Regions from separate parts of the Paenibacillus andongensis genome, predicted to be linked through region 2. Evidence: predicted binding sites of a transcription regulator. Region 2 holds the regulator's gene; the other holds the start of a gene.
What was found. The regulator CtsR, encoded in region 2, represses protease genes until heat stress. The targets are predictions, from matches to a motif close to ATGGTCAATAAAGGTCAAACA.
Positions count from the first base shown of each region.

Region 1: the regulator CtsR is predicted to act here: its motif matches at 9,619-9,639, upstream of clpP (ATP-dependent Clp endopeptidase proteolytic subunit ClpP).

Region 1 covers NZ_CP104467.1:302,696-319,255, forward strand. The annotation lists gene NYR53_RS01410 (tetratricopeptide repeat protein) at 1-1,141, shown strand, start outside; gene trxB (thioredoxin-disulfide reductase) at 1,322-2,269, shown strand; gene NYR53_RS01420 (ROK family glucokinase) at 2,431-3,378, shown strand; gene rapZ (RNase adapter RapZ) at 3,455-4,342, shown strand; gene NYR53_RS01430 (gluconeogenesis factor YvcK family protein) at 4,375-5,358, shown strand; gene whiA (DNA-binding protein WhiA) at 5,364-6,296, shown strand; gene NYR53_RS01440 (HPr family phosphocarrier protein) at 6,445-6,714, shown strand; gene NYR53_RS01445 (stalk domain-containing protein) at 6,924-8,693, shown strand; gene clpP (ATP-dependent Clp endopeptidase proteolytic subunit ClpP) at 8,959-9,540, opposite strand; tRNA gene NYR53_RS01455 (tRNA-Arg) at 9,734-9,805, opposite strand; gene NYR53_RS01460 (sugar-binding transcriptional regulator) at 10,111-11,133, shown strand; gene gap (type I glyceraldehyde-3-phosphate dehydrogenase) at 11,219-12,226, shown strand; gene NYR53_RS01470 (phosphoglycerate kinase) at 12,346-13,527, shown strand; gene tpiA (triose-phosphate isomerase) at 13,595-14,347, shown strand; gene gpmI (2,3-bisphosphoglycerate-independent phosphoglycerate mutase) at 14,349-15,887, shown strand; gene eno (phosphopyruvate hydratase) at 15,922-16,560, shown strand, end outside.
Region 2 covers NZ_CP104467.1:7,229,649-7,246,208, forward strand. The annotation lists gene clpC (ATP-dependent protease ATP-binding subunit ClpC) at 1-2,160, opposite strand, end outside; gene mcsB (protein-arginine kinase McsB) at 2,254-3,273, opposite strand; gene mcsA (protein-arginine kinase activator protein McsA) at 3,339-3,851, opposite strand; gene NYR53_RS32455 (CtsR family transcriptional regulator) at 3,865-4,326, opposite strand; gene NYR53_RS32460 (SDR family oxidoreductase) at 4,582-5,484, opposite strand; rRNA gene rrf (5S ribosomal RNA) at 5,671-5,787, opposite strand; rRNA gene NYR53_RS32470 (23S ribosomal RNA) at 5,856-8,773, opposite strand; tRNA gene NYR53_RS32475 (tRNA-Ala) at 8,989-9,064, opposite strand; tRNA gene NYR53_RS32480 (tRNA-Ile) at 9,151-9,227, opposite strand; rRNA gene rrf (5S ribosomal RNA) at 9,307-9,423, opposite strand; rRNA gene NYR53_RS32490 (16S ribosomal RNA) at 9,549-11,090, opposite strand; gene NYR53_RS32495 (pro-sigmaK processing inhibitor BofA family protein) at 11,394-11,615, opposite strand; gene NYR53_RS32500 (DUF2508 family protein) at 11,664-11,951, opposite strand; gene recR (recombination mediator RecR) at 12,086-12,682, opposite strand; gene NYR53_RS32510 (YbaB/EbfC family nucleoid-associated protein) at 12,720-13,031, opposite strand; gene dnaX (DNA polymerase III subunit gamma/tau) at 13,052-14,803, opposite strand; gene NYR53_RS32520 (ATP-binding protein) at 14,882-16,315, opposite strand; RNA gene ffs (signal recognition particle sRNA large type) at 16,500-16,560, opposite strand, start outside.

The DNA of each region.
Region 1 (16,560 bases), 710 kb from region 2:
TTACTATATGGGTCAGTTTGAGAAGGCGATGGAAACGATTCGTGCGGTGCTCGACATTGATGCCGGAAATCTGCATGCGCTGTGTAATATGGCCATTTTCCATCAGCATTTCGGTAACAAGGAGGAGTTAGCTGAGCTAACCGCTCTATTGTGCAAGACGTTTCCTTTTCAGCAGGATCATGTGTTCAAGCTTGCTACAACGATGGGTATCCTTTCTGAGCATGAGAAGGCATACCACTTGTTTAAGCGTCTGCTTAAAGCAGGAGACGGGACAGCAGACCCTTGCCTCTATCATTATGCAGCGGTAGCAGCCAGTCATATCGGTCGATTCGGCGAAGCTTACCGTTATTGGAAGCAAGCCGAGAAGCTAGATCCCGGTGCCGAAATCTCTAAGTTTTACTTGGAGCAGCTGCGCTCACGCGAGAAGGCAGAAGGGCCGCTAACTTGGAGCTATCACTATCATCTGCCCTTCGAAGAGCAGTTTAAGGTGTTGGAGAAATCCACGCAAGGAATCCCGGATCAATTGAAGAAAGATCCGCTAGTCCGATCCTCTTTCTTCTGGGCTCTGCGTCATGGTGATATCGAAACGAAGCTGCAGGTGATTCAAGCGTTCGGTTTAATTGCTGATAATGAAGTGAGAGATGCTTTGCAGGATTTCATCTTAGATCGTCAAGAAGATGACTACTTGAAGAAAGTCGCGATTTTCGTGCTTCGCAGTATGGGGATCCGAGAGTCACTTCCCGCCTATCTGGAGAACAAAGAGATTATGGTAGAGGCCTCTCCTTATTCGCCGCATTTGCCCATTTGGGATGCCAAATGGCAGAGTGTGATGGAAACGGCGCTGTCGCATATGCACAAGCGCTATGACATGGTTCAACAGTATGATTTGGAAATTCTATGGGTTGAATTTTTGACGAAAATTTACCCGGCAGTGCCTAAGATTCATAAATCTGAGGGCTGGGCAGCAGCGTTAGAATATTTGATCGCCAAAATGCATCGCCGAGCTATTTCCTATCAGGAAGTATCTACGCGCTATGGCGTTACAGTCTCAACAGTAAGCCGCAATGTAAAGTTAATTGATGACACATGTGGTTTGCGTGAGAAAATGGAAGCTATTTTCAATAAATTCACGAGTATTTGATAGCCAGTCTTTTGCCTTGTCGAAAGACTTGGCTTTCATACATAAATAAAGCGGCGGTTTCAACTGCCCGCATGGAAGTAAAATAAAGCGGAGCATACGAAGGCTGTCTTGATGAAGCAAAACGTAGGCGATGCTTACAAAGATAGCTTTCCTGAGGAAAGCACCTAGGAGGGAAACCATATGTACAAATCAGTCGTTGTAGGAACAGGACCATCCGGTCTAACAGCAGCCATTTATTTAGCGCGCGCCAACCTTAGCCCACTCGTTATTGAGGGGCCGGAGCCAGGCGGACAGCTTACCACTACTACCGAAGTAGAGAACTTTCCGGGCTTCCCTGAAGGGATTATGGGTCCTGAATTAATGGAGAATATGCGTAAGCAAGCAGAACGTTTCGGCGCCGAATTCAAAACCGGTTGGGTGAACTCTGTTGAGCTTACGAATCGTCCGTTCAAACTGCAAGTTGAAGGTCTTGGCGAGATCGAGACAGAAACACTGATTATTTCCACAGGTGCTTCAGCCAGATTGCTAGGAATTACCAATGAGAAAGAAAATATCGGACGCGGCGTAAGTACTTGCGCAACGTGTGACGGATTCTTTTTCCGCGGCAAGAAGATTGTTGTCGTTGGTGGCGGTGACTCCGCCATGGAAGAGGCGAATTTCCTTACTCGCTTTGCTTCGGAAGTTCGCTTAGTTCACCGTCGCGATGAGCTCCGCGCTTCGAAAATTATGCAGGATCGTGCTCGCGGTAACGAAAAAGTGAAATGGGCACTGAATAATACACCGCTTGAAGTGATAGCTGGTGAAAAAGGTGTAACAGGTCTGAAAGTCAAAAATAACGAAACCGGTGAAGATGAAATCATCGAAACGGACGGTATCTTTGTAGCTATCGGCCATACACCGAATACGAAGTTCTTAGGTGGACAAATCGATACGGATGAGCAAGGCTATATTATTGTGAAGCCGGGCACGACGGAGACGAATATCCCTGGCGTATTTGCTTGTGGTGACGTGCAAGACACGAAGTATCGTCAAGCGATTACAGCAGCCGGAAGTGGATGCGCAGCTGCCCTGGAAGCTGAAAAGTTCCTAGAAGGCAACATCGTACACGATTGGAGCCAGTCGCTGTAAGTGGTTTGGAGTCTTTACAGCAAACGTGGAGGGCTAATCTCTCCACGTTTTCTCTTTTCATGGAAGCTGTTGAATCTTGACCAGTTTACAGGCTTGACTTATAGTTGGAACAGGAGCATATGCCCGAAAATTATTATGATTATTCATGAGGTGACCTTGCAATGTCAGAGCAGATTTATATCGGTGTAGATTTAGGCGGTACGAATATCAAAGTAGGTATCTGCGACGAGCAGGGGAAACTGCTGCAAACGTTTGAAGGCCCTACAGGCGCTGAAAATGGCGCTGATTTTGTAATTGAGCGAATTGCGCAGTATGTCCGCCAAATTGTCGAAGAGTCTCCGTTTGAATGGGAGCAAGTGGCTGGTATTGGCGCAGGTTTAGCCGGATTCATGGATATTCCGGAAGGTTTCGTTAAATTCTCTCCCAATTTGCAATGGCATAACGTCCCAGCGAAGAAAATGCTTGAAGAATTTCTTGGTAAAACGGTTAAGATTGACAATGATGCCAATGTAGCTGCTTTAGGCGAAGCTTGGGCAGGCAGCGGAGCGGGAATTCCGAATGTAGTTTGCTATACGCTTGGAACAGGTGTTGGCGGCGGGATTATTATTAACGGGAAAATTTATCAAGGTTCTGCAGGTATGGCTGGAGAACTTGGTCATATGTCCGTTGTGCCTGACATTGAAGCGATTCAGTGTGGCTGCGGACAAATGGGTTGTCTAGAGACGGTATCGTCAGCGACAGGCATCGTTCGTATGGCGAATGAAGCGGTTGAACGCGGCGAGAAGACGTCATTAGCTCTTCACGAGAATATTGAAGCGAAGCATGTCTTCGATGCAGCCAAGAGCGGAGATGAAGTATCCCTGCGCATCGTGAATCGTGCTGCATATTATATTGGACGCTCGATGGCTATTGTGGCTGTTGTGGTTAACCCGAAACGATTTATCCTTGGTGGTGGTGTTTCTAAAGCCGGGGAAATTTTGTTCCAGCCGATTCGTGAAACCTTTAAGAAGTACACGCCAGAAGTAGCCGCAGAAGGTGTTGAGATCGTTGCTGCAACGCTTGGTAACGACGCGGGCATCGTAGGCGCTGCTGGTTTGAATTTAAGATAGACGTAATATGAACTGTTCGTAGGGTTAGCTGATCTGAGTTGGCCTGCGAGAAGCACTCCAAAGGAAGGTGTCATCCATGGAAGAGAACCACCCTTTAGCGAAACTGGTCATAATTACAGGAATGTCAGGTGCAGGTAAGACGATTGCCGTACAGAGTCTAGAGGATCTTGGATTCTTCTGCGTCGATAATTTACCACCTGTGCTGATTCCTAAATTTGCTGAGTTGATCGAGCAGTCGATGGGGAAAATCGGCAAAGTGGCACTGGTAATTGATTTGCGAGGGCGTGAATTTTTCACTGCACTTCAGGAGTCGCTTCGTTATATCCAAGAGAATTACACGCTTAGTTATGAAATTCTATTCCTAGATGCTACCGATGCTACGCTAGTACAGCGTTATAAGGAAAGTCGCCGCCGTCACCCGCTAGCTCCCGATGGAGCGCCGCTTGAAGGTATAGGTCTTGAGCGAAAACTGCTTGAAGAACTAAAAGGCTTAGCCACCCAGGTTATTGACACAAGTACGCTTAAGCCGGTGCAGCTCAAAGAAAGAATTATTTCCCGGTTCACCAATTTGGAAACAAACCGCATATCTATAAATGTAATCTCCTTCGGATTTAAATATGGTGTCCCTATTGATGCTGATTTAATCTTCGATGTTCGCTTCTTACCGAATCCACACTATGTGGAACAGCTTCGACCACAGACTGGTCAAGATCCCGATGTGTATGACTACGTGATGAAGTGGACTGAGACGCAAGAGTTCCTGAATAAACTGCTCGATATGCTCCATTTCTTAATGCCTCAGTATAAGAAAGAGGGCAAGAGTCAGGTTGTTGTAGGGATAGGCTGTACTGGAGGTAAACACCGATCCGTCGCCATCACGGAATATCTCGGTAAAGTGATGGGGAACAGCGAAACCGAAACCGTGCGTTTGAGTCATCGAGACGCCGAGCGGGACCGTGTATAAGCAGTCCTACGATTAAGAGGGTGGAAAGAAGTATGGAACATGTTGAATTGCAACGCAAGCCCAGAATAGTCGTTATTGGCGGTGGAACAGGTCTTTCGGTTATGCTTAGAGGATTGAAGGAGAAGCCGGTTGATATTACAGCCATTGTGACGGTAGCGGATGATGGAGGAAGCTCTGGTATTCTCCGAAATGAATTGCAAATGCCGCCTCCTGGTGACATTCGCAGTGTGCTAACGGCCCTTGCTGATGTCGAGCCCTTGTTATCTCTTATTTTGCAATATAGATTTCAAGTGGGTACAGGTTTAGCTGGACACAGTCTGGGAAATCTAATACTAGCAGCACTTACAGATATTACAGGTGACTTTGTCACTGCGGTTCAAGAAATGAATCGGGTATTTGCTGTTCGAGGTCGGGTGCTTCCCGCATCGAATCAAGCTATCGTATTGAAAGCGATCATGGAAGATGGTACCTTAGTCGTAGGTGAGTCCAAGATTCCAAAAGCGGATGGACGCATCAAGCGTGTATTCATCGAGCCGGCTAATGTGACACCGCTAGCTGAGGCTATTCAAGCAATACGCGATGCGGATGCTATATTGTGCGGTCCTGGTAGTTTGTATACCAGCTTGCTGCCGAATCTACTTGTCCCTGGAATCGCGGAAGAGATTGTGAAATCAAATGCTGTAAAGTTGTTCATCTGCAATGTGATGACACAGCCAGGCGAAACCGACGACTACTCGGTCAGCGATCATCTAGATGCCATTTATGATCACCTAGGCCAACACTTGTTTGACTATGTGATTGTGAACAATGGGGAAATCCCTCCTCAAGTCCAGGCGAAATATGCGGAAAAGGGTTCGAAAGCGGTTCATTTGGACCTGGAAGAAGTCACGAAGAGAGGGTATCGGATTATTGCTGATCGACTCGTGCTATTTCGTACCTACCTTCGTCATGATGCGGAGAAATTGAGTGATCATATTTATCAGCTCGTCGAAAGCTGGATGTTAAGGAAGAAGTGAGTCCCTTGTCCTTTGCGGCAACAACCAAAAAAGAATTAACGCTAATTGCAGATGCGGAAGCATGTTGTGAAAAAGCGGAGCTGTCGGCTTTGATTCGAATGAATGGATCTGTACAGTTAACCAGCCAACGTGTTGTACTTGATATTTCCACTGAAAATGCAGCTATTGCTAGGCGGATTTACACGCTCATCAAAAAGACGTACAAATTGCACACCGAGCTGCTCGTGCGTAAAAAAATGCGTTTGAAGAAGAATAACGTGTATATCGTTAGAGTTCCTGGTCAGGTTCAGGAGCTGCTCAGTGATCTGAAAATCGTTTCCGAAGGGTTTATTTTCACCACGGGAATTAACAAAGAGATCATTCGAGGCAACTGCTGCAAACGTGCCTATCTTCGTGGGGCATTCATGGCTGGAGGCTCGGTGAATAACCCCGAGGGTTCTTCGTATCATCTCGAGATTGCCTCGATTTACGAGGAGCACTGCAAGGCGTTGTCGCAGCTTGCGAACAAATTCGATTTGAATGCCCGCTGCATCGAACGCAAAAAAGGGTTCGTCTTGTATATCAAAGAAGGCGAGAAGATTATCGAGTTTCTAAGTATCATTGGGGCACATCAAGCGCTGCTGCGCTTTGAAGATGTCCGAATCATGAAGGATATGCGCAACTCGGTGAATCGCATTGTCAATTGTGAAACAGCGAATCTCAACAAGACGATCGGTGCAGCTGTTAGACAGATTGAAAATATCCGTCTCCTACAAAGGGAGGTCGGGCTCGATAGCTTGCCTGAGAAGCTAAGAGAGGTTGCCGAAATTAGACTTCAGCATCCCGATCTGAATCTCAAGGAAGTTGGCGACATGCTTAAGGGCAGTGTGAGCAAATCCGGCGTCAATCATCGTCTGCGAAAAATTGACGAATTGGCTGAAAAACAGCGGAATTCGTAGATAAGAAGCCCCTGTACAGCGCATCTATAAGTTTTTCTCATTTTTTCTAGTGTACTTCAGGGAAAAATGCTATAATGTTAAAACATAGGGAATAGCACTGTTATCAATAGTAATTCATATAAGCTCCATATTAGGGGGAATTAGTTCCATGTCCAGACGTCCAGTCGTTGTGAAGTTGAGAACAGGACTTCATGCCAGACCTGCGGCATTGTTTGTTCAAGAGGCGAATAAATTTTCATCCGAGATCTTTGTTGAGAAAGATGAAAAGAAAGTGAATGCGAAAAGCATCATGGGAATTATGAGTCTTGCGATCAGTACAGGGACCGAAGTCTTCATAAGTGCAGAAGGTTCGGATGCCGAGCAGGCTGTAAACGCTTTAGTCACATTAGTCAGCAAGGAAGAATTGGAAAACCAATAATCCTTCAAAAGCTTCCTTTCGAGGAGGCTTTTTTGCCAGTGAAGCGGTCGTACAGTATGCAGATTAATAAGTGTCAAATTTGTTAACAATTAGGGGAATTAGCAACCTTTTTCTCTTGGCGGCGTCTAATGAACGTGGTCAACGAAGGAAAGGGCTATTTGCCATTCCTGCCGTAATGTATTCAAATGCTAAAGGAGCCAGAGAAGAGAATGAAATTGAATTCGCTAAAAAAAGAGGTTACCCTCCTGCTTGCGTTGATCGTGTTTCTTGCTAGTACGATTACAGCACCGGCAGCTTACGCGGTATCGACAAGCTCGTCCTTCATTTTACTTTATATCGATAAGTCAGAAGCATTCGTTAATGATCAGCAAATCCATTTGGATTCTCCATCTACCATTATCAATGGCAGCACGTTCGTCCCTGCTAAATTTCTTGGAGATACGATGGGTTTCAAGGTGGAGTGGAATGATGCCTCACGGACCATTCAGATGACCCCTCCGGGTTACAACATCGTTCTCGATTCTGATCATAAAACCGTGACAACGAATGGGGTGGATATTCCTTTTAACTCGGTTGCTGCGATCGTAAATGGAAAGCTTCTGGTGAAGCTAACTTGGTTGGCCGATTATATGGGCGCGAAGTATAAATATAACAACGAACTTCGTCGAGTAGAAATCGTACATTTTAAGTCGCCTGAGGGCATCTACATTGACCAGGATAGCAACTCCAGACCTGTAGCTAAGTTTACAACGGCAAAGCCTACATACCGTCTTGGAGAGCCTGTGAAGTATCTCGATCTTAGCTATGATCCCGATGCGGAAGGTATCGCCTCCTATGATTGGGCAGGCAATCAGGAAGCCTTTTTCAAACCAGGTACATATCCGGTTACTTTGACGGTTAAAGATGGTCACGGACATGTAAGTAAATTGTTCAAAAGCTTTGTAACAGTGATTAATGAACCTTATTTGAATGAAGTAGAATACCCGATTTATATGAAGCCGGTTGGTGGTTTTATTAAGTCGGACTGGGGTACCATTTGGGCGCATTTCAATGAAATGGCTCCATTGCCTAAAAAAGTAACGGAAGTTCCGGGACGCACGCTGCTTGTGAGCGACAGTCCGGAGGAATTTACAGAGAGCGGTATTCTGTACCGTGATAACATCAATGGTAAGGCTCGACTGTATGCCGATCATATCAACGGTACGAAGCAAAAGATGACCATGGCAATTTTTGCAACGAATAACTCGGATAAACCGGTTAAGATCAAAACAACGAATAAAGGGGAGGTATATCCTTCCGTTTATGCGAATTTGATCGGTAGCGAAGCATCCGTAGACTTCCTTCTAGGCAATGTGTACACGGACGAACTAACGGTGCCTCCTCATGAGACTTACGTGTATGCGAAGCTTCCGGACTTCTATCCGGGGCAGGGTGTGAACTTATTTTACGATGTGGAAACAGACGGTGAGCTTCAAATCTCATTCGGTGTGACTGATCGCATGCTGACGCCAACGATAGCACAAGAGCTTCCGTTATTGGGCTTCACAGGCCATGTACGCGGGACGTTCCCGATATCGGAGATTAAATGGGATGTAGATGCCACAAGCTTCACGAAAACGTCGGTACTTACGATTGGGGATAACAAGACGGATCCGTTCGTTAAAGGGTATGACGTGATGCGCAAGGAGAACGTGGAGAACGGCGGTAATTATGGCGTGGTCTATAAAATCCATGCGGATAAGCCGCGTAAGATGGCTGTTATGATTATGGCCAAAGGTGGCGTGTTCAAAGGACCGTTCAAAATCAACGGTGAGATCATTCCGGTTCCTTACTCCGGTGTCATCACGGCTTTTGACGGAATGGAAGTGCTGGCTCGTACGACGGGTACGGAAGACGCGCTGGATATCGAGTTCACGCCTCCGGCGGGGTCGGCATTCCCGATTGACCTGATTTTCTATCCGTTGGATGAGAAGAAATAAGATGAAAAGATAAGAGCCCTTGGAGATCCTAATGATGCGTACAGCATAACACTGGGATCTCAGGAGGCTCTTTTTTTTGTGGACTTTGTGGCGGCGGTCAGAGATGGGGAATAAGCTCGGAAATCGACTGATTCGCATGTGAAGTGAGCTTCGGTTTCCGAGCTTATAGCGGCGGTGGTAAGTGAAATGTGTATGCTCCATAAAAAAACCAGCCGCACAACCGCTCGTATGAGCAGTCCATGCAGGCTGGTTGTTATTTTACAAATTAGACGCGCTCGATGACTTTATCGATGAGTCCGTATTCGGCCGCTTCCGCAGCGCTCATGAAATTATCGCGGTCTGTATCCTTTTCGATGCGCTCGAAAGTTTGGCCCGTGCGCTCTGCTAGGATTTTGTTCAGGTTGTCTCTCATTTTCAAAATGCGCTTAGCGCGGATTTCGATGTCTGAGGCTTGACCTTCAGCGCCACCTAGTGGCTGGTGAATCATGACTTCACTGTTAGGCAAAGCGTAACGTTTGCCTTTGGCACCTGCTGTGAGGAGGAATGCGCCCATAGAAGCAGCCATACCAACGCAGATCGTGGATACGTCTGGCTTAATGAACTGCATCGTGTCAAAGATGGCCATACCGGCTGTAATGGAACCGCCAGGGCTGTTGATGTAAAGCGAGATATCTTTATCAGGATCTTGTGCGGCCAAGAAAAGTAGCTGAGCAATGATGGAGTTAGCCACAACATCGTTGACACCCGTGCCTAAGAAAATAATGCGGTCCTTCAGTAAGCGAGAGTAGATGTCATACCCTCTTTCACCGCGCGCGTCCTGTTCGACGACCATAGGAATAAAACTCATGAGAATGACCTCCTTGGGGTGGTTACATGGTACATACTGTTTACAGTATCTACAAGTATGATAACGAAAAAACCTCCGAAGGTCAAGAAAGGTCAAACTAAGATCAAAAAAAATCAGCAGAGATGCTGATTTTGGCCATTCTATTGTTGATCAGTTGTTGATTCGAAGCTGATTCTGCTGCATTTCTAAGGGACGCGCCCGAAAGGAATCGAACCTTTATCTCAGGCTTCGGAGGCCTACGTCATATCCATTGGACCACGGGCGCATAAAAAGTTAAAAAAGTGAAGCAAGGGTTATTATATGTCAGCCGCCCAGAAAAAGCAAGACAGTAAGCCCTTTCAGCCCATATTGGTGAAAAATGTTTGAACAAATCTTGAATCTGGGAAGAATATTGGTTATAATGAAAAAGTAAGTTATCAGAAGGCGTTCACGTTGAACAATCTCAAGTGAATTCAACTTTCTGATGTGGGAATTGGGCAAGGAACTTTTTTTTCGCCCGGGTGGGACACAAAATGTATACCCGGGACATAAAACGTCCATCGACGGATCAGGAGCGTTATAAGTCGTCATATGAGAGAAATTCTTGACATTCAGAAACAGCTCTTGCCGGACCTCATGGACATCATGAAGAAGCGGTACTCGATTCTACATCATATCTTAGTCTCCGGTGTTGTCGGACGCAGAACGTTAGCTTCTTCGCTCGATATGACCGAACGCGTGCTGCGCGGGGAAGTTGAATTCCTTAAGGAGCTTGGACTTCTCGAATCGGATGCAACAGGGATGAAGATAAGTGAATCGGGTCGTCAATTGCTTGAGGATATGCAGCCCATCATTAAGATGGCTTTTGGATTGACGGACTTGGAGGAAAGCATTGCTAAGTCATACGGCATCTCGCAAGTAATTGTTGTTCCAGGCGACTCCGACACTTCAGTCTTTACGAAGAAGGAGCTAGGACGTGCAGGTGCAGCAGCACTCCGCAAGTACGTGTCCAAGGATGATATCATCGCTGTAACCGGCGGGTCTACGATGGCGCAGATTGCCAACAACCTGGCAATATCCTCATCGATGAAAGGCAGTTGGTTCGTGCCTGCTCGCGGTGGACTTGGTGAAAGTGTGGATATGCAAGCGAACACCATCGCTTCTATTATGGCCAAGAAAACAGGCGGTAAATACCGATTGCTGCATGTACCGGATCATCTCGGGGAAGAAGCGTACCAATCGCTTATCCAAGATCCGCAAATTCAAGAAGTTGTGGACGCTGTTCGCAGTTGTCGCATTGTTGTACACGGTATCGGGGATGCTATGGTCATGGCGCGCAGACGTAAGGTCGACGCCGAGACGACACGAAGCCTGGAAGCCGAGGGTGCTCTTGCAGAAGCGTTAGGATACTATTTTGACCGCCAAGGAAATGTGGTTCACAAGATGCCAACCGTAGGACTTCGTCTGGAGGATCTGCAGCGCATTGAAGTCGTCATTGGTGTAGCCGGCGGGAAGAGCAAAGGGGAAGCGATCGCTTCCGTGCTTCGTCATGGACAGGAAGATGTTCTTGTGACCGATGAGGCAGCAGCTTTGGAAATTATGAAACATGTTTAACTAAGACGAAAGACATCATAACGTATGCCTTCATCAGCTGCGTTTTGAAATATAATTATTTATTTAATCTTAGGAGGAATTGGCTATGACAACAAAAGTAGGTATTAACGGTTTCGGACGTATTGGTCGTAACGTGTTTCGCGCAGCTTTGAACAATCCAGAAGTACAGATCGTAGCAGTTAACGATTTGACAGACGTAAAAACATTGGCTCATTTGCTCAAATATGACACAACTCACGGTAAACTAGACGCTACAGTTGAAGCTGGCGAAGGCGAATTGTTCGTTAACGGTCGCTCCATCAAAGTTTTTGCTGAGCGTGACCCTGGGAACCTGCCTTGGGCATCTGTAGGCGCAGAAATCGTTATCGAATCTACTGGTATTTTCACAGCTAAAGAAAAAGCAGCCCTTCACTTGAAAGGCGGAGCTAAGAAAGTTATCATTTCCGCTCCAGCTTCCGACGAAGATATCACAATCGTACTTGGTGTGAACGAGGATAAATACGATCCGGCAGCTCACACAATTATCTCCAACGCTTCTTGTACAACAAACTGTCTGGCTCCTTTCGCGAAAGTTATCAACGATAGCTTCGGTATCGTAAAAGGTATGATGACAACTGTTCACTCTTACACAAATGACCAATCCGTGCTTGACGTTCCTCATAAAGATCTTCGTCGTGCTCGCGCAGCAGCTGAGAACATCATTCCTTCCAGCACTGGTGCAGCAAAAGCAATCGGTCTTGTTCTTCCTGAACTTAAAGGTAAATTGAACGGTATGGCTATGCGTGTTCCTACACCTAACGTATCCGTTACTGATTTGGTAGTTGAATTGAAAGTTAACGTAACTGTTGACGAAGTAAATGCAGCTCTAAAACAAGCTTCCGAAGGCCCTCTTAAAGGCATTCTGAACTACACTGAAGAGCCGCTTGTATCCAGCGACTTCAATGGTGACCCAGCTTCCTCCACAATCGATGCTCTATCCACAATGGTAGTTGGCGACAACATGCTGAAAGTGGTTTCCTGGTACGATAACGAGTGGGGCTACTCCAACCGTGTTGTTGACTTGGTAGCTTTCATCGCTAAAAAAGGTCTATAATTAATTACACAGACTTAAAAACACATGAAGGGGAGAAGAGATTCTCCTCTTTATGTGCGATTTTCCCCTATAAAAGGTTGACCGCAAGTATACCCTACACGTTCAGGAGGCTTTGACCTATGAGTAAGAAAAGTGTTCGCGATGTTGAAGTAGCTGGTAAAAGAGTATTTGTTCGCGTTGATTTCAACGTACCTGTAGAGAATGGTCAAATCACCGATGATACACGAATCAGAGAAACACTGCCTACGATTAAATTCTTAGTAGAGCAAGGCGCTAAAGTCATTCTTGCAAGTCATTTTGGTCGTCCAAAAGGTCAAGTTGTGGAAGAAATGCGTTTAACGCCAGTTGCTGCTAAATTGGCTGAGCTTCTTGGTCAAAACGTGATCAAGGCGGATCAATCCGTTGGTGAAATCGTGAAAGCACAAGTGGATGCGCTTGAAAATGGCGATGTTCTCTTGCTTGAAAACGTTCGTTTCAACGAAGGCGAAGAGAAGAATGATGCTGATTTGGCAAAAGCTTTCGCTGATCTGGCTGATCTGTTCGTGAATGATGCTTTCGGTGCTGCTCACCGTGCACATGCTTCGACTGCAGGCATTGCAGCTTATATTCCAGCTGTTTCCGGTCTTTTGATGGAGAAAGAGCTTGAAGTTCTAGGCAAAGCGCTGAACAACCCAGAGCGTCCTTTCACAGCCATCGTTGGCGGATCCAAAGTAAAAGACAAAATCGCTGTCATTGAGAACCTCCTGAACATTGCAGACAACGTCCTGATTGGCGGCGGTCTGTCCTATACATTCTTGAAAGCACAAGGTCACGAAATCGGTAAATCCCTCGTGGATAACGAGAAACTTGACCTAGCGCTTAGCTTTCTTGCTAAAGCGAAAGAAAAAGGCGTTAACTTCTTGATTCCCGTTGATATCGTTGTTGCTGATAAATTCGGCGCAGATGCGAACACGCAAATCGTTGGCGTTGACGGCATTCCTGCAGATTGGGAAGGCATTGACATCGGACCGAAAACACGTGAGCTTTATGCAGACGTTATCGCGAAGTCCAAATTGGTTGTTTGGAATGGACCGATGGGCGTTTTCGAAATCGAGCCTTTCTCTCACGGTACGCGTGCAGTAGCTGAGGCTTGTGCAGCAACTTCCGGTTACACCGTTATCGGTGGTGGTGATTCCGCTGCAGCAACAGAGAAATTCCACTTGGCTGATCAAATGAACCATATGTCCACAGGTGGCGGAGCTTCCTTGGAATTCATGGAAGGTAAAGCATTGCCAGGCGTAGTAGCATTGAACGATAAATAATTGATTGTAAAGCAAATGCTTACGAAGCCAGTTTTTCTGGCAATAAACGTTAAGGAGAGCCTATCCAATGAGTAGAAAACCGATTATCGCGGGTAACTGGAAAATGTTCAAAACCGTTTCCGAAGCCATTAGCTTCGTGAACGAAGTGAAAGGAAGCACGGTAGAAGGCGTGGAGAGTGTAATTTGCTCCCCATTCACGAATCTTCCTGCTCTGGTTGAAGCTGCGAAAGGCACGGATGTTCATGTGGGTGCACAAAACCTGCATTTTGAAGACAATGGCGCATTCACTGGTGAAATCAGCGGCGTTATGCTGAAAGATCTTGGTGTGGAGTATGTGATCATCGGGCACTCCGAGCGTAGAGCTTACTTCGCTGAGACAGATGAAATCGTGAACAAGAAAGTCGTTGCGGCTTTCAAACACGGTTTAACTCCAATCCTTTGCGTAGGCGAGAAGCTGGAAGAGCGCGAAGCGGGTCAAACAAAAGATGTCTGCAAAGTGCAAACAGAAGCAGCTTTTGCTGGTCTTAGTGCAGAGCAAGCAGCGCAAGTTGTTATCGCTTATGAGCCAATTTGGGCTATTGGTACAGGTAAATCTTCCACTGCTGAAGACGCGCAAGACGTTATCGGCTACATCCGTCAGCTTGTGAGCGGTCTATACGGCTCCGCAGTGTCAGAAGTGGTTCGCATTCAATACGGCGGCAGCGTTAAGCCGAACAACATTGCCGAGTACATGGCACAGCCTGACATTGATGGCGCACTTGTTGGCGGAGCGAGCTTAGAGCCAGCTTCCTACATCCAGCTCGTCCAGGGGGCGAAGTAACATGTCCAGACCGAAACCGGTAGCACTCATCATTCTCGATGGCTTCGGACTCCGCTCGGAAGAGCAGGGGAATGCGGTTGCTCATGCCAAAAAGCCTAACTACGACCGTTACTGGTCGAGTTATCCACATACAACCCTTACCGCTTGCGGCGAGGCCGTAGGTTTGCCAGAAGGCCAGATGGGGAATTCTGAAGTAGGTCACCTGAACATCGGCGCAGGCCGTATCGTTTATCAGGATCTTACGCGGATTTCCAAATCGATTCGTGATGGTGAATTTTACGAGAATGAAACGATTCTAGGCGCTGTTCGACATGCAAAAGAAAACGGAAAGAAGCTGCACCTCTACGGGCTGCTTTCCGATGGTGGCGTACATAGTCACATTCAGCATTTGTTCGCATTGCTGGACTTGGCTAAAAAAGAACAGTTCAAAGACGTATATATCCATGCCTTCCTCGATGGCCGCGACGTAGCTCCTGATTCTGCAAAGAGTTATATGGCGAGCTTGCAGCACAAAATCATGGAAGTTGGCGTGGGGCATATTGCGACTGTTCAAGGCCGCTACTATGCGATGGATCGCGATAAACGTTGGGAGCGGACGGAGAAATCCTACCGTGCCATGGTTTATGGAGAAGGTCCTACGTATACAGATCCAATGAAAGCTATTATTGAATCCTATGAGAAATCGATCTTCGACGAGTTCGTTATGCCAACAGTTATCGTTGGCGATGACGGCAAGCCAGTAGGCCTTGTAGAATCAGGTGATGCGGTGATCTTCTTCAACTTCCGCCCTGACCGTGCGATTCAGCTTTCGCAAGTTTTCACGAATGAAGATTTCCGTGGTTTTGACCGTGGTCCTAAAGCAGCTAAGAACCTGTACTACGTATGCCTGACATTGTTCAGCGAAACCGTAGAAGGCTTCGTTGCTTATAAGCCTAAGGATCTGGACAACACTCTTGGCGAGGTACTGGCTCAGAATGGTCTGAAGCAGCTTCGTGCAGCAGAAACTGAGAAATATCCGCATGTGACGTTCTTCTTCAGCGGCGGTCGTGATGCGGAACTGCCAGGTGAAACCCGTCTTCTCATTCCTTCACCGAAAGTGGCTACGTACGATTTGAAACCAGAGATGAGTGCATATGAGTTGGCAGCTGCTGTGGTTAAGGAAGTCGAGGCTGAGCGTCATGATGTGATCATTCTTAACTTCGCTAACCCTGACATGGTAGGTCACTCCGGTTTGCTGGAGCCTACGGTGAAAGCCATCGAAGCAACAGATGCTTGTCTAGGTCAAGTTGTAGAAGCTATCCTCGCCAAAGGCGGCGTCGTGTGCATCACAGCAGATCACGGAAATGCCGATGTGGTTACGAATGCAGACGGATCACGTAATACTGCACATACAACGAATCCCGTGCCTTTTATTGTTACGGACAAATCTGTTACACTAAGAGACGGCGGAATTTTGGCAGATATTGCCCCAACGATGCTAGACTTCTTAGAGGTTAAACAACCGGAACAGATGACCGGGACAACCATCATAAAGCGTTAATTCAAACATACTATTAAAGGAGTGTTTTCTAACAATGACGATTATTTCTGATGTTTATGCACGCGAAGTATTGGATTCCCGCGGTAACCCAACAGTAGAGGTAGAAGTATATCTGGAGTCCGGCGCTTTCGGCCGTGCTATCGTTCCTTCAGGCGCTTCCACAGGCGCATATGAGGCTGTTGAGCTTCGTGATGGAGACAAAGGTCGTTACCTTGGTAAAGGCGTTCTGAAAGCCGTTGAGAACGTGAACGAAATCATCGCTCCTGAAATCATCGGTCTAGACGCACTTGATCAAGTTGGCATCGACAACAAAATGATCGAGCTTGACGGTACTCCTAACAAAGCAAAATTAGGCGCTAACGCGATCCTAGCTGTTTCCATGGCAGTAGCTCGTGCAGCTGCTGATGCTTTGGATGTTCCACTTTACGTATACCTTGGCGGATTCAACGCTAAGACGCTTCCAGTTCCAATGATGAACATCATCAACGGTGGGGCACATGCCGACAACAACGTTGACGTTCAAGAGTTCATGGTTCTGCCAGTAGGCGCGCCTACATTCAAAGAAGCTCTTCGTATTGGCGCTGAGATTTTCCATAGCTTGAAGTCCGTATTAAAAGAAAAAGGCCTTAACACAGCTGTTGGCGACGAAGGTGGATTCGCTCCTAACTTCACT
Region 2 (16,560 bases):
AATATGCGCTTCATCCAAGGAGTGGAACACGATAATTTCATCGATACGGTTAAGAAACTCAGGACGGAAGCTTTTTTTGAGCTCGCCCATTACTTTATCCTTCATATTGCTGTAATCTTTACCTGCATCGATAGCAGCCGTAAAGCCAAGCGAAGAATTCTTCTTAATCATCTCCGCGCCAACATTGGATGTCATGATAATCAATGTGTTGCGGAAATCAACCGTGCGTCCTTTGGAATCTGTTAAGCGACCATCTTCCAGCACTTGCAATAGAATGTTGAACACTTCTGGATGTGCTTTCTCGATCTCATCGAGCAATACGACCGAGTATGGCTTACGGCGTACTTTCTCAGTGAGTTGACCGCCTTCTTCGTACCCAACGTAACCTGGAGGCGCCCCTACTAATCTAGAAGTCGAGTGCTTTTCCATGTATTCCGACATATCAATTCGAACTACCGCGTTATCATCACCGAATAAAGATTCTGCTAAAGCTCGTGCTAATTCGGTTTTACCAACACCCGTTGGTCCTAGGAATATGAAGGAGCCCATTGGACGCTTCGGATCTTTCAGACCTGCTCTAGCGCGGCGAATGGCACGACTTACCGCTTTAACAGCTTCTTCCTGGCCAATGACACGCTCATGAAGGATATCTTCCATTTTGAGCAAACGCTCTGTTTCTTCTTCAGCAAGTTTACTTACCGGAATTCCTGTCCAGCTCGCCACAATTTGCGCGATATCATCTGGCGTTACTTCTGTGTCTAAGCGACCTTGCTTCTCTTTCCAATCATTCTTCGTTGTATCCAGCTCTTCGCGAAGCTTCTGCTCCGTATCACGAAGTCCAGCTGCTTTCTCGAACTCTTGACTTTGAACCGCAGCATCTTTCTCCTTACGAATGTTATCCAGCTTGCTTTCAAGTTGTTTCAATGAAGGCGGTGTTGTGTAAGAGCGCAGTCTTACTTTGGAACTCGCCTCATCGATCAAATCGATCGCTTTATCCGGTAAGAAACGGTCCGTAATGTAACGATCGGAAAGCTTTACAGCCTCTTGAATCGCAGCATCCGTAATTTTCACACGGTGATGAGCTTCATAGCGATCACGCAATCCATAAAGGATTTGAATAGCTTCCTCAGGAGATGGTTGATCTACCGTAATAGGTTGGAAACGACGCTCTAAAGCAGCATCTTTTTCAATATACTTACGATATTCATCCAACGTTGTAGCACCAATACATTGCAGCTCGCCTCTAGCTAGTGCCGGTTTCAAGATGTTGGAGGCATCAATTGCACCTTCAGCTCCGCCAGCACCAATCAAGGTGTGAAGCTCATCAATGAATAGTACGATATTGCCCGCTTGACGAATTTCGTCCATAATTTTTTTGAGACGGTCTTCGAACTCGCCGCGATACTTAGTCCCTGCTACAACAGAGCCCATATCGAGGGTCATTACCCTTTTATCCTTCAACGTTTCCGGAATTTCATTGTTAATAATTTTCTGAGCGAGGCCTTCAGCAATCGCTGTTTTACCAACGCCTGGCTCACCGATCAGTACCGGATTGTTCTTCGTTCTGCGGCTTAACACTTGAATAACACGCTCAATTTCTTTGCTGCGTCCAATCACAGGATCCAGATGACCCTCTTTGGCATACGCCGTCAAATCTCTCGCTAAACCATCTAGTGTAGGTGTGTTTACATTCGGATTACTACCATGACTTGGTGACACAGTCTCGCTGCTTCCAAGCAATTGAAGGACTTGTTGACGTGCTTTATTCAAAGAGACACCTAAGTTATTAAGGACTCTTGCAGCAACACCTTCTCCTTCGCGAATAAGTCCGAGTAAAATATGTTCAGTCCCCACATACGTGTGACCTAATTTTCTCGCTTCATCCATCGAAAGTTCAATGACCTTCTTCGCTCTAGGTGTATAAGCAATGTTGGTAGGCTGTTCTTGTCCTCTGCCAATCAGCGATTCAACTTCGTCTTGAATTTTCTCAAGACCTAAGCCCAAAGCAACGAGCGCTTTAGCGGCAATGCCTTCCCCTTCGCGAATAAGACCAAGTAAAATGTGCTCTGTGCCAATATTGTTATGCCCTAAACGAACAGCTTCTTCTTGAGCAAGAGAAAGCACCTTCTGCGCACGTTCCGTAAATCTTCCAAACATCATAGAGAACACCTCCAAAATTAGTATATCTATAGAAATCCTAAAGGATGAATCTAATATAGGGATCTTTAACGGAGTTAAAGTCTCTCCTCTTTCTTAAACCCTACCAAATCTTTCGCGTATCAATTCTGCCCTGCGTATGTCTCGCTCTTCGGCATTTAATTTCTCCCCGGCATATTGCTGAAGAAAACCAGGCTGTGTCATCACCAACAATTCATTCAAAACATTCGATGAGACGTTGTTGATAATCCCGAGGTCAATGCCAAGTCTTACATCAGATAAACGCTGCGCGGCCTCTTTCGAATCCATGATTCCCGCATAAGACAGAATGCCTAATGAACGGTTCACACGATCTATTATCCGCATTCGAGACTCTTGAATCAGCTTATGTCTCGCAGCACGTTCATGCTCTATAATTTGCCTTGCTACACTGTGCAAATTATCAATAATCTCATCTTCGGACTGGCCAAGTGTAATTTGATTCGATATTTGAAACAGATTTCCTAAAGCTTCGCTGCCTTCCCCGTATAATCCTCTAACTGTCAACCCAACTTGTGTAACCGCTGATAAAATCCGATTAATTTGTTGGCTTAGCACTAGCGCCGGTAAATGCATCATCACCGAAGCGCGGATACCGGTACCGACATTCGTAGGGCAGCTTGTTAAGTAGCCTCTCTTTTCGTCATACCCGTAATCCAGCTGTGTTTCAAAAATATCATCAATTTGGTTCGCCAAATCCCATACTTCTTTAATCTGAAAACCTGGACATAGACATTGTATGCGAAGATGATCCTCTTCGTTGATCATAATACTAATGGACTCATTTTCGCTTAAAATAACGGCGCCATTCCTGGACTCGTTAGCTAAATTGGGACTAATTAAATGCTTTTCTACCAGAACCATTCGTTCAAGCTCATTTAGATCCGATAGCGGTATGAGCGAAAAATTGCTTATCGTCTCCAACTCATCATTTTCAAGTACACCGGATAAATGATCCAGCACTTCTTGAGATTGTTGATTCGTCGCTAGCATTGGATAAGGGTAATCCCTAAGGTTGCGAGCAATACGGATCCGACTACTAATGACGATATCCGACTCAGGCCCTTCGCCTTTCATCCATTCGCTTAATGCATCTGCTGTAAACCGCTGTGATGTCACTGGATTCACACCTCCTTACAAACTCACATACCCGCAATTTTCTTCTCAATTTCACGAATTTGATCACGAATCTTTGCTGCCTGTTCGAACTCTTCTTGTTCGATACAGGTCATCATATCCTTCTTGAGCGTATCAATTTCTCGCTTACATTGGATGATGCCACCACTTCGTTTGGGCACTTTTCCAACGTGAACGATATTGCCATGCACCCTTTTAAAGAGAGGATCTAACTTATCTGAAAAGCTTTGATAGCAGGATCCGCAACCAAACCGTCCTAATTTACTAAACTGAGAATACGTAAGGCCACAGCTCTCACAACGGATCGCCTGAGACTTTGCAGCGGATAGAGATGACGGTTCGAAATCAAGTAATCCTGATAACAGATTGTGAATCGAAAATCCGTTGGATGTTCCGGGAATCATTTCGCCCTTCTCACGAGCGCAATTCTCACAAATGTGGAACTCGTTCTTGTCTCCATTCACAATCTTGGTAAAATGAAGAGTCGCCGGTCGTTTCCCGCATTCCTGACAAATCATTTCATATGCCTCCTTATCTGCTAAGCAAGGATATCAGCATTGCTTTAAGAATCTTGGCCCGAATTTCATCGCGCAGCGGGAGCTTGAAGGTCAACACATCTCTCGAAATTGCGGCCCGAATCAGGTTAGCTTCTCGTGTTGAAATATAGTGGCCTTCCTGCAGCTGGTATACGAGTCCTTCTGAAGTAACTTGATCAATGTGCGTATGAATCGTGCGAAAAATGTGGTCTAAAATGGACCCGTGACTTTTAAGCTCGATTTTTTGGATACGAATGTATCCACCGCCGCCGCGCTTGCTTTCCACAATGTACCCTTTTTCCAAGGTAAACCTTGTACTTATCACATAATTGATTTGGGAAGGCACACATTGGAACTGGTCAGCCAGATCATTACGTTGAATCTCGATAGCCCCTTCGGAACTCTGCTGCAGAACATGTTTTAAATACTGTTCAATAATTTCTGATACGTTGCGCATCAATTCGTCCTCCCAGATTGCCAGAAGTAAATTGACTTTGACTTTCTTTGACCTTAACTAGATTATAATCATTTCCTTTCTTTTTGACAAGTACTGCTCTTTTTAAAATAATCTACCGTCATAAATATGACTTTTTGCTTTACGCGTCAGAGAACTGACCGACTTTCGACCTACTCACAGTATTCACAAAAATACCCCTACTTAACGTAAGGGCATGTTCCAATTAATTCTTTTTTTGCGATCGGAGTTGATCACTTAGGATTGAATCTGTTCTGCACTAGTTTTCCACAGTTGCTTTGCTGCTTTTAGGTCCTGTGCCGCCTCGGATGGATTCTTCAATTGTTTATCTACGTAGTAGCTTCCATTAGGGCCAGTGATGCTAGAGGAATCTGCCAGCCAAACTAAGGTTTCAGCTCCTTTTTCCGGGGTGCGGGAAAATAACTTCATAACTGCCATTGTCATACGAGCCATGAGTCCATTGTTCTGATTAAAATTTGTAGCGACTAATCCAGGATCGTAGCAGTGGGCAGTGACACCTGTGCCATCTAGACGACGCCCCAGCTCAGCGGTGAACAAGATATTAGCAAGCTTGGTTTGAGCATATCGCAAAGTGGGGCCCCCCATCAACTTCTTCATCGTCTTATAAAGACGTTCGGCACTTATATCATCGAACTCAAGTCCCTTCTTGGCCATCTTGTGTCCATGAGATGCCGTTGTGATGATTCGGGCAGATCCGCATTCCTTCAATCGTTCAAGAAGTAATGTCGTTAACAGGAAAGGCCCTAGGTGATTTACTGCCCAAGTCATCTCTATTCCGTCGCCAGTCAGCTGCCGTGTTTCGAAAAGGGCGCCCGCATTATTGATAAGGACATCGATTCTTGGGCATTTTGATAAAATCTCGTCAACCACCTTACGGAGCGATTGCTGAGAAGACATGTCAGCTAAAAACACATCAATTTTGGTGCTTCCGCCAACATAAGCTTGAATCTGAGTAATCGCGTCATTCGCCTTTGCGTTGTTACGCGCAAGAATCCCCAAATTTGCACCTCGTGCCGCGAGTTCTTTAGCCGCGGCAAAACCAATACCGCTAGTTGCACCTGTGATTAGCACATATTTACCTTTTACCGACCAATTGGAGTTCGTTGTCATTTTATCCATGTTTATATCTCCTTACTATTTTTATTGTTAAATGAATGGTTCATTCATTATTAGTTTATGATGGTTTCCTATATCTGTCAAGTGGTCTCGCTAATAAAAATTTGACTTTTGATCGCCCCAACAGTATTAAGTTCAACACAACAAAAAAGCCTTCTTGAGATTTCTCTCAAAAAGGCTTTATCTTGTGCTTGGCAACGTTCTACTCTCCCAGAACCCTGCGGTTCAAGTACCATCGACGCTGGAGGGCTTAACGGTCGTGTTCGAGATGGGAACGCGTGGGTCCCCTCCGCCATCATCACCAAACAGTCAAAGCGTGGTTTGCGCCTTGAAAACTAGATACGAAACGTGCGTAAAGTGAACATTTAGGGTTTGTGGTTAAGCCCTCGACCGATTAGTATTCGTCAGCTGCATGCATTGCTGCACTTCCACCTCGAACCTATCAACCTCGTCGTCTACAAGGGGTCTTACATACTGGGAAATCTCATCTTGAGGGGGGCTTCGCGCTTAGATGCTTTCAGCGCTTATCCCCTCCGTACATAGCTACCCAGCGATGCCTCTGGCGAGACAACTGGTACACCAGCGGTACGTCCATCCCGGTCCTCTCGTACTAAGGACAGCTCCTCTCAAATTTCCTACGCCCGCGACAGATAGGGACCGAACTGTCTCACGACGTTCTGAACCCAGCTCGCGTACCGCTTTAATGGGCGAACAGCCCAACCCTTGGGACCTACTTCAGCCCCAGGATGCGATGAGCCGACATCGAGGTGCCAAACCTCCCCGTCGATGTGGACTCTTGGGGGAGATAAGCCTGTTATCCCCAGGGTAGCTTTTATCCGTTGAGCGATGGCCCTTCCATTCGGTACCACCGGATCACTAAGTCCGACTTTCGTCCCTGCTCGACTTGTAGGTCTCGCAGTCAAGCTCCCTTATGCCTTTGCACTCTGCGAATGATTTCCAACCATTCTGAGGGAACCTTTAAACGCCTCCGTTACATTTTAGGAGGCGACCGCCCCAGTCAAACTGCCCACCTGACACTGTCCCCATACCGGATTACGGTACCAGGTTAGAACTCCGATACGATCAGGGTGGTATCCCAACGGCGCCTCCACCCAAGCTGGCGCTCAGGCTTCAAAGGCTCCCACCTATCCTGTACAGATCGTACCAAAGTCCAATATCAAGCTGCAGTAAAGCTCCATGGGGTCTTTCCGTCTTGTCGCGGGTAACCTGCATCTTCACAGGTATTAAAATTTCACCGGATCTCTCGTTGAGACAGCGCCCAAGTCGTTACGCCATTCGTGCGGGTCAGAATTTACCTGACAAGGAATTTCGCTACCTTAGGACCGTTATAGTTACGGCCGCCGTTTACTGGGGCTTCAATTCATAGCTTCGGGTTTAACCCCTAACCACTCCTCTTAACCTTCCAGCACCGGGCAGGCGTCAGCCCGTATACTTCGCCTTGCGGCTTCGCACAGACCTGTGTTTTTGCTAAACAGTCGCTTGGGCCTTTTCACTGCGGCCCCCTCGGGCTATTCACCCTACCGAGGCACCCCTTCTCCCGAAGTTACGGGGTCATTTTGCCGAGTTCCTTAACGAGAGTTCTTCCGCGCGCCTTAGAATTCTCTTCTCACCCACCTGTGTCGGTTTGCGGTACGGGCACCTTCGCCTGGCTAGAAGCTTTTCTTGGCAGTGTGAACTCATGACCTTCGGTACTTAAAGTTTCCCTCCCCATCACAGCCCAGCCTTACGGTTAGCGGATTTGCCTACTAACCAGCCTCACTGCTTGGACGAGCATCCATCAGCTCGCGTCACTATCCTTCTGCGTCACTCCATCGCTCATAACGGCTACGGTGGTACAGGAATTTCCACCTGTTGTCCATCGACTACGCCTTTCGGCCTCGCCTTAGGTCCCGACTTACCCTGAGCGGACGAGCCTTCCTCAGGAACCCTTAGGTTTTCGGCGGATCAGATTCTCACTGATCTTTTCGTTACTTATACCGGCATTCTCACTTGTATGCGCTCCACCTGTCCTTACGGTCAGAATTCAACGTACATACAACGCTCCCCTACCCATGCACATACGTGCAAGCCATAGCTTCGGTGGCGTGTTTAGCCCCGTTACATTTTCGGCGCAGAGTCACTCGACCAGTGAGCTATTACGCACTCTTTCAATGGTGGCTGCTTCTAAGCCAACATCCTGGTTGTCTGTGCAACTCCACATCCTTTCCCACTTAACACACACTTGGGGACCTTAGCTGATGGTCTGGGCTGTTTCCCTTTTGACAATGGATCTTAGCACTCACTGTCTGACTCCCGGATTTAAGTTTGTGGCATTCAGAGTTTGACTGGACTTGGTAACCCTTGGCGGGCCCCGCACCCAATCAGTGCTTTACCTCCACAACTCCACATCCGAGGCTAGCCCTAAAGCTATTTCGGGGAGAACCAGCTATCTCCGAGAACGATTGGAATTTCTCCGCTACCCCCACCTCATCCCCGCATTTTTCAAAATGCGTGGGTTCGGGCCTCCAGTGAGTGTTACCTCACCTTCACCCTGGACAGGGGTAGATCACACGGTTTCGGGTCTACGTCCACGTACTCAAGCGCCCTATTCAGACTCGCTTTCGCTGCGGCTCCGCCTTTTCAGCTTAACCTCGCACGGGAACGTAACTCGCCGGTTCATTCTACAAAAGGCACGCCATCACCCATATAGAGGGCTCTGACTTCTTGTAAGCACACGGTTTCAGGTTCTTTTTCACTCCGCTTCCGCGGTGCTTTTCACCTTTCCCTCACGGTACTGCTTCACTATCGGTCACTAGGGAGTATTTAGCCTTGGCAGATGGTCCTGCCGGATTCCGACGGGGTTTCACGTGACCCGCCGTACTCAGGATACCTCTAGGGGTTTCGTTCGATTTTGGCTACAGGGCTTTTACCTTCTATGCCGGACCTTTCCAGATCTCTTCGCCTACCGAACTAACCCCACATCGAGGTCCTACAACCCCAAGGAGCAAGCTCCTTGGTTTGGGCTATTCCGCTTTCGCTCGCCGCTACTGACGGAATCACTTTTGTTTTCTTTTCCTCCAGGTACTTAGATGTTTCAGTTCCCTGGGTATGCCTCTACTATTGCTATGTATTCACAATAGAGTAACTGCGCATTACCACAGCTGGGTTCCCCCATTCGGACATCCCCGGATCAAAGCCTGCTTACGGCTCCCCGAGGCATTTCGTCGTTCGCCACGTCCTTCTTCGGCTCCTAGTGCCTAGGCATCCTCCGTGTGCTCTTTCTAGCTTAACCTAGAAAAAAACATTTGAAAATTTCGCAAGATCCGAAGATCATGCTACCTAAGTTCTTACTTTACGTTTTGTTTCGTTATCTAGTTTTCAAGGAACAACTGTAATCTGTGATTCGCATTTCTTTGCCCTATTTCAGCGGCGAAAGTTATCTTATCACATCTTATTGCCTCATTTCAAGTCGAAATTTCTTGGAAATTTCTATCTTAAAATGATGAATGGTGGAGCCAAGCGGGATCGAACCGCTGACCTCCTGCTTGCAAGGCAGGCGCTCTCCCAGCTGAGCTATGGCCCCATACTTTACCCCAAAAAGTGAAGTATGGCTTCGAGGATTATTCCGAGTACTTTCCGGGGGCCCCGATACTTACTTATGAAGTTAAATGGTGGGCCCTAGTGGACTCGAACCACCGACCTCACCCTTATCAGGGGTGCGCTCTAACCAGCTGAGCTAAGGGCCCTTAATGAGAAACTTCCCAAAATAAAAACCCACCTACAAGCTTTCGAAGAAAGCTTTCTTCGAAAGCTTGACGTGGGCTCGCTTGGCAACGTTCTACTCTCCCAGAACCCTGCGGTTCAAGTACCATCGACGCTGGAGGGCTTAACGGTCGTGTTCGAGATGGGAACGCGTGGGTCCCCTCCGCCATCATCACCAAACGAGTGCAACATGGTGTTAACCATCCTGCAGAAAGAGGCTTGCTCTTTCAAAACTGAACACGAGTGAGTAAGCTTGTTGTATCCGAAGATACTTGACTGGATCTATCAGATCCGAGTCTCCATAGAAAGGAGGTGATCCAGCCGCACCTTCCGATACGGCTACCTTGTTACGACTTCACCCCAATCATCTACCCCACCTTCGGCGGCTGGCTCCCTTGCGGGTTACCCCACCGACTTCGGGTGTTGTAAACTCTCGTGGTGTGACGGGCGGTGTGTACAAGACCCGGGAACGTATTCACCGCGGCATGCTGATCCGCGATTACTAGCAATTCCGACTTCATGCAGGCGAGTTGCAGCCTGCAATCCGAACTGAGATCGGCTTATAAGGATTGGCTCCACCTCGCGGCTTCGCTTCCCGTTGTACCGACCATTGTAGTACGTGTGTAGCCCAGGTCATAAGGGGCATGATGATTTGACGTCATCCCCACCTTCCTCCGGTTTGTCACCGGCAGTCATCTTAGAGTGCCCACCCAAAGTGCTGGCAACTAAGATCAAGGGTTGCGCTCGTTGCGGGACTTAACCCAACATCTCACGACACGAGCTGACGACAACCATGCACCACCTGTCTCCTCTGTCCCGAAGGCCTACGATATCTCTACCGTATTCAGAGGGATGTCAAGACCTGGTAAGGTTCTTCGCGTTGCTTCGAATTAAACCACATACTCCACTGCTTGTGCGGGTCCCCGTCAATTCCTTTGAGTTTCACTCTTGCGAGCGTACTCCCCAGGCGGCATACTTACTGTGTTAACTTCGGCACCGAGGAATCGAATCCCCAACACCTAGTATGCATCGTTTACGGCGTGGACTACCAGGGTATCTAATCCTGTTTGCTCCCCACGCTTTCGCGCCTCAGCGTCAGTTATAGGCCAGAAAGTCGCCTTCGCCACTGGTGTTCCTCCACATCTCTACGCATTTCACCGCTACACGTGGAATTCCACTTTCCTCTCCTACACTCAAGTCAACCAGTTTTGGATGCGAACCGGGGTTGAGCCCCGGGCTTAAACACCCAACTTAATTGACCGCCTGCGCGCGCTTTACGCCCAATAATTCCGGACAACGCTTGCCCCCTACGTATTACCGCGGCTGCTGGCACGTAGTTAGCCGGGGCTTTCTTCTCCTATACCGTCACACAAAAGGCAGTTACTCCTCTTGCTGTTCGTCTAGGGCAACAGAGCTTTACGATCCGAAAACCTTCATCACTCACGCGGCGTTGCTCCGTCAGACTTGCGTCCATTGCGGAAGATTCCCTACTGCTGCCTCCCGTAGGAGTCTGGGCCGTGTCTCAGTCCCAGTGTGGCCGTTCACCCTCTCAGGTCGGCTACGCATCGTCGCCTTGGTGAGCCGTTACCTCACCAACTAGCTAATGCGCCGCAGGCCCATCTATAAGCCACAGATTGCTCCGTGTTTCATAATTCTCTCATGCGAGAAAACCAGTTATCCGGTCTTAGCTATCGTTTCCGATAGTTATCCCGATCTTATAGGCAGGTTACCTACGTGTTACTCACCCGTCCGCCGCTAACTTATCCCGAAGGATAAATCCGCTCGACTTGCATGTATTAGGCACGCCGCCAGCGTTCGTCCTGAGCCAGGATCAAACTCTCCATAATAGTTAAAACTATTTGAAAGCTTAATTGCTCATTTGCGTTGCTAGCGAGATTTTGCAATCTCTTTTTTGAACGATTTCTCGTTCGCGCTTACTCACTCGTTGTTCAGTTTTCAAAGATCAATCATACAGTTCGTCCTACTCTCTTTCGAAAGCCGGAAGACCAATATAACACACTGACATTTCTTTTGCAACTTGTTTTTCTCAAGTTACTTGTTTATCCCCGCATGTCTCAGCGGCAACTTTTATAAGATACCACAGATGCTGCAGCCGAGTCAATACATGATTTACTTGAATGATCTTCCATCTAGAGCAAAGTCAATTTTAAACCTACAAGAAGTAAGACCCCAGGAATCCCTAGAATAGTAACCGTCCCTAGAGTGACCGTATTTATTGGGAGTTCAAATTGTGTATAGGTACTCAATAAGTTCAATGAATATAAGAGAAATGCTGCAACAACAACATTCAGCCCTAGTGCAGATAACACCCTCCCTCCGCCGCGACTGCGAAATATCAGGAACACTAGCATGAGAGATGAGAGTATGAGCACCCCCCAAATGACATATTTAAGATACACCTACTTCACCTCCATTAACCGGTCACTGTCAATTAGACTTACCCCTAGCTTTTTGGCTTGTTTGATGAGCATTTCAAATCTTTTTTCTGCGGCTTCCATCGCATAGATAGCATAATCAATTTGATCCTTGTCCAAAGCAAACTCAAAGTGTGCTTGAGCCGCTACCCATGTCTCATGAGCTGTACGGATCTCTTGGATCAGCATCTGCTTGTCCTTTTTCAGTTCTTCTTGAGCGGTTTTTGTCTTTGGGCTCTTCAGCCCGTACTTTCCTAATAAAGCTGGTCGCACAAGCAAACCTCCATTCCTCATATAACCGGATTGATTTATCCATATGGGAAAAAAGGTGTTTTTAGAACTTCATGCATACTTTTTGTGCAGCAAAAAAGAGAGCTTTGCAGCTCCCCGATTATGATGCAGCTTATTTATAATTCCCTGCGCCCTTCCATGGCTTTGGTCAGAGTCACCTCATCGGCATATTCCAAATCTCCGCCCACCGGCAGCCCGTGCGCGATACGCGTAACCCGGAGACCGAAAGGTTTGATTAGCCTGGATAAGTACATGGCAGTAGCTTCTCCCTCGATATTGGGATTAGTGGCCAGAATTAATTCCTGCACCGTTTCATCACCCAAACGTTTGAGTAATTCAGCGATATGAATTTGATCCGGTCCAATCCCCTCCATCGGGGAAATCGCTCCATGCAGCACGTGGTAGTATCCTTCGAATTCTTTGGTACGTTCCAAAGCAACCAAATCCTTAGGTTCTTGTACGACACAAATGACGGAACCGTCCCTACTCTTATCTTGACAGATGCGGCAGGGATCAACGTCCGTAATGTTACAACAGACGGAACAATAGTGAAGGTTCCGTTTCACATTGACAAGCGCCTTCGCGAAGTCAATCACTTCTTCTTCTTTCATGCGAAGGACGTGAAAAGCTAGGCGACCTGCCGTTTTGGGACCTACCCCCGGTAGACGGGAGAAAGCATCGATTAACTTAGCTATCGGTTCGGGGTAATACAAAGGAAGACTCCTTCATCATTCAGAATCGTTACTTGTCTTAGAACAATCCAGGGATATTCATACCGCCTGTGAATTTGCCCATATCTTTGTTAGCAATTTCCTCAGCTTTGGACATAGCGTCATTTACTGCCGTAAGTACGAGATCTTGCAGCATTTCGACATCATCCGGATCAACAGCTTCGGGTTTAATTGTAATACTTTGAACTTTTTTGTGTCCGTTGATGATACAGGTGACAACACCGCCGCCAGCTGTGCCTTCGATCATTTTCGTACCCAGTTCTTCTTGGGCTTTCATCATTTGTTCTTGCATTTTCTTTACTTGTTTCATCATTTGGTTCATGTTATTCATATCAGGTAGCTCCTTCATATTTAGTCTTCTTTGATTGTAACTAGCTCTTCTCCAAATAATTGGATCGCTTCCGAAATCCATTCTTCTTTGACAGCAGCACCGTTGCCTTCGCCATCAGCCACTAGCTCCATCACTTCTGGAGCACTGCTAACCGCTTCATTCTTGGCGTCATCCCATTCCTTACGCATAATCGTAAGTAAACGTAACGGCTTGCCAAACACCGAAGTAAGCACTTGCTCGATAATGACCTTGTTTTCTGGCTTTTCCGTTGTATTGCGATGCATCTCATTCTTGAAAGCCACGAGTACAACATCATCTAGCATAGACACCAGATCACCATTAACGAACCAAGCATGTACGGTAATCTTCTTTTCTTTGACATCGCCTAACACTTGACTCCATTTCATGAGAGCAGCTTTGGTTTCAGAACTCTCCGCGGCTTTCAAGTAACCATCGAGCTTGATGCCTGATTTCTTCGAAGGGGCTGAGGCCACCGGTGCTTTAGCAGAGGCTGCTTGCCTCGCATTAGGATCAGGTGCTGCACCCGTTACTCCCGATTTTACCAGTGAAGCTATCTGTTCTTCAAGTTGTTGAAGTTTCTGAGTCATTTGGGCAAAAAGATCGCCCTGAGGCAATCGTCCTCCTGCTTCCGTAGCGACGCTGGCAGATGAACTGCTCTCTGCTCCTCTGTGACCACCGCTAATTTTCATAATCGATATTTCTAGCAGGGTTTGAGGTTGTACAGAATATTTCATTTCGCTTTGGTAATGATTCAACGTCTCAATCATAGCCATCATTTCACTCGGTGAGAAGTGATTCGCTACTTCCCTTAGGTCGCCCATATCAAAGACACGTTCTGTTATCACAGGTGAATTCGGCACCATGCGAACCATGAGTAAATCGCGGAAGTAATTAATCAAATTTTCAATACATTTGTCGGCGCTTTTGCCTTCCTGCATGAAAGTATCGATGAGCTCAAGCGCGGCTCCAAGATTCTTCTCTTTGATGTAAAGAACGAGCTTCTTGAATTGATCGGAAGCAACACCACCAGTGATGGACAAAATATCTGAGAGCTGAACTTCACCTGTCGCAAAGGACGCGGCCTGATCCAGCAGACTGAGGGCATCACGCATCCCGCCATCCGATAGTCTCGCTATATAATGGAGAGCTTCCTCGCTAACCGAGATCTGCTCCTGATCACAAATATATTGCAGCCGCTGAACCTGATCTTCCATCGAAACTCTCCGAAAGTCAAAACGTTGACAGCGGGAAATAATCGTAGCCGGTATCTTATGCGGTTCCGTTGTTGCCAAAATAAACATGACATGGGCCGGGGGCTCCTCAAGCGTCTTCAAAAGGGCATTAAAAGCTTCGGTCGTGAGCATATGCACTTCATCAATGATGTACACTTTCTGCCTTACTTCTGTAGGGGCATACTTCACTTTATCACGAATATCCCGAATTTCTTCTACACCACGATTGGAGGCAGCATCGATTTCAACAACGTCCATGACAGCCCCTTCGGTGATTCGTTCACATGCTGAACATGCGTTGCACGGCTCTTCCGACGGACCGTTTAAGCAGTTGATTGCCTTGGCTAATATTTTGGCCGTACTGGTCTTACCTGTTCCTCGAGGTCCGTTGAACAAATAAGCGTGAGTAAGGCGATTTTCTCGCAAAGAATTCTGCAGCGTCTGCGTGATATGTTTCTGACCGACAACTTCACGAAACGTCTGAGACCTCCACGTTCGGTACAGAGCAATATGTGCCATAGTGTTCCTCTCCAATGATCCCTGCATGGAATGACTGAATCCATTATACTATAACGCACCTAGGGATGAAATAGAGGATCAAGTATAAGGAATCGATATCGTAAATGTTGTTCCAAACCCTTTGGAAGATACACGTATCGTCCCTCCCATATCGTGGATAATTCGTTGACACACCGAAAGTCCTAATCCGGTACCCGTATCCTTGGTTGTAAAAAAGGGATCGAAGATTTTATCAATAACGAACATCGGTATGCCCGAACCAGTGTCATGAATGTCAATGCAGACATTGCGCTCCACCGTGTCCACTTTCTCTGAAATCGTTAAAACCCCTCCATCCGACATAGCCTCGATGCCATTCTTACAAACATTTAAGAATACCTGCTTGAGCAGCTCTTTATCAGCAATCACTTCCGGTAAGTGGTACGAGGCCTCATATTGGAGATTTACATTGTAAAGAATAGCTTCATTATTGATAATAGGCAAAATCCCTCGCAGCACTTCAGTCACATCGATTCTCTCATAAGACACATGCTTTGGCTTACTCAGCAGCAGAAATTCGTTTACCAACTCATTGATCCGATTGATTTCCTCCAGCATAACTACCGTGAAGCTCATCTCTCTCTCCATTCCTTTCACTTCAAAAGTGCGCCGAAGCACCTGGAGAAACCCTTTGATTGAAGTTAGCGGATTCCGAATTTCATGAGCTGTCCCAGCAGCAATTTGTCCAATCATAGCAAGTCTGTCACTTCTTTGAACCATTTCTTCCAGCGAGCGCATATTCGTGACATCCTTGAAGATGACATAAGCCCCTACAATATTTCCTTGATTATCTTTGAGTACATTCGAATCCAGCAGCAGCTCAAACCGCTCTTCATTATTCGTCCATGAAACCGCATGATTGCGAACTACCGCACCATTCAAAATTGTTCGTTGGACAAGCTTATGCTGACTCGGAACCGTAGCAAAGATCTCCTCTAACGACTTATTAAGAATATGCTCCCGATCCATTCCTAGAATCTGACATGCTCGATCACTGACGTCAACAAGCGTGAAATCCACACTTATCAATAAAACACCTAAATTTATATCTTTCAAAAAAGCATCTGAAAACCGCTGCAGTAAGCTTAATTGCGAGCTATCCTGATGCTTCATGGTTAAGAGATACATAAACTTATCGCCGCGCATAAGCTTCAATATCGAGAATTGATAAAACATCGTTTCACCATGTTTGCCTACTAAGAATCCATGCGGCCATTCCCCTGGACTCGAATCGTTCTTAAAGTAAAATTCGTACAGTTCACGCAAAGATGCCCTCACTTTAAAAAGCTGAGGGAATGAGATATGTGTTATTTCCTCAGCTGAGTAACCCGAGTATTTCAATACTTGATCTGTTGCTAAAATGATCTTACCGTCCTCATCCACAACTAGCATACCCGTTTGTAGGCTATGGTTGAATAGCTTTCGCATTTCATCGATGGATACCATGTAATCTTGAGGGTCATGAATGGACATTTCAGCAACACCTTCACTTTCTCTCTATTGAATCGCACAATGTGCAAACATTCACATGAATCTACATGTTATAACCATTCTCTCTAGAGCAAGAATTTTCCTTCCCTTGAAAAAAAGAAAAAACGCCCTAGTTACTGGCGTTTTGTTAGGTGTCATTATGAAATGGTTCATTTATTCATTAAAACCGTGCACCTGTTATTGATAAAGTGATACAAGCGAACTCTTACCGTTGGCTCAAATCAGGC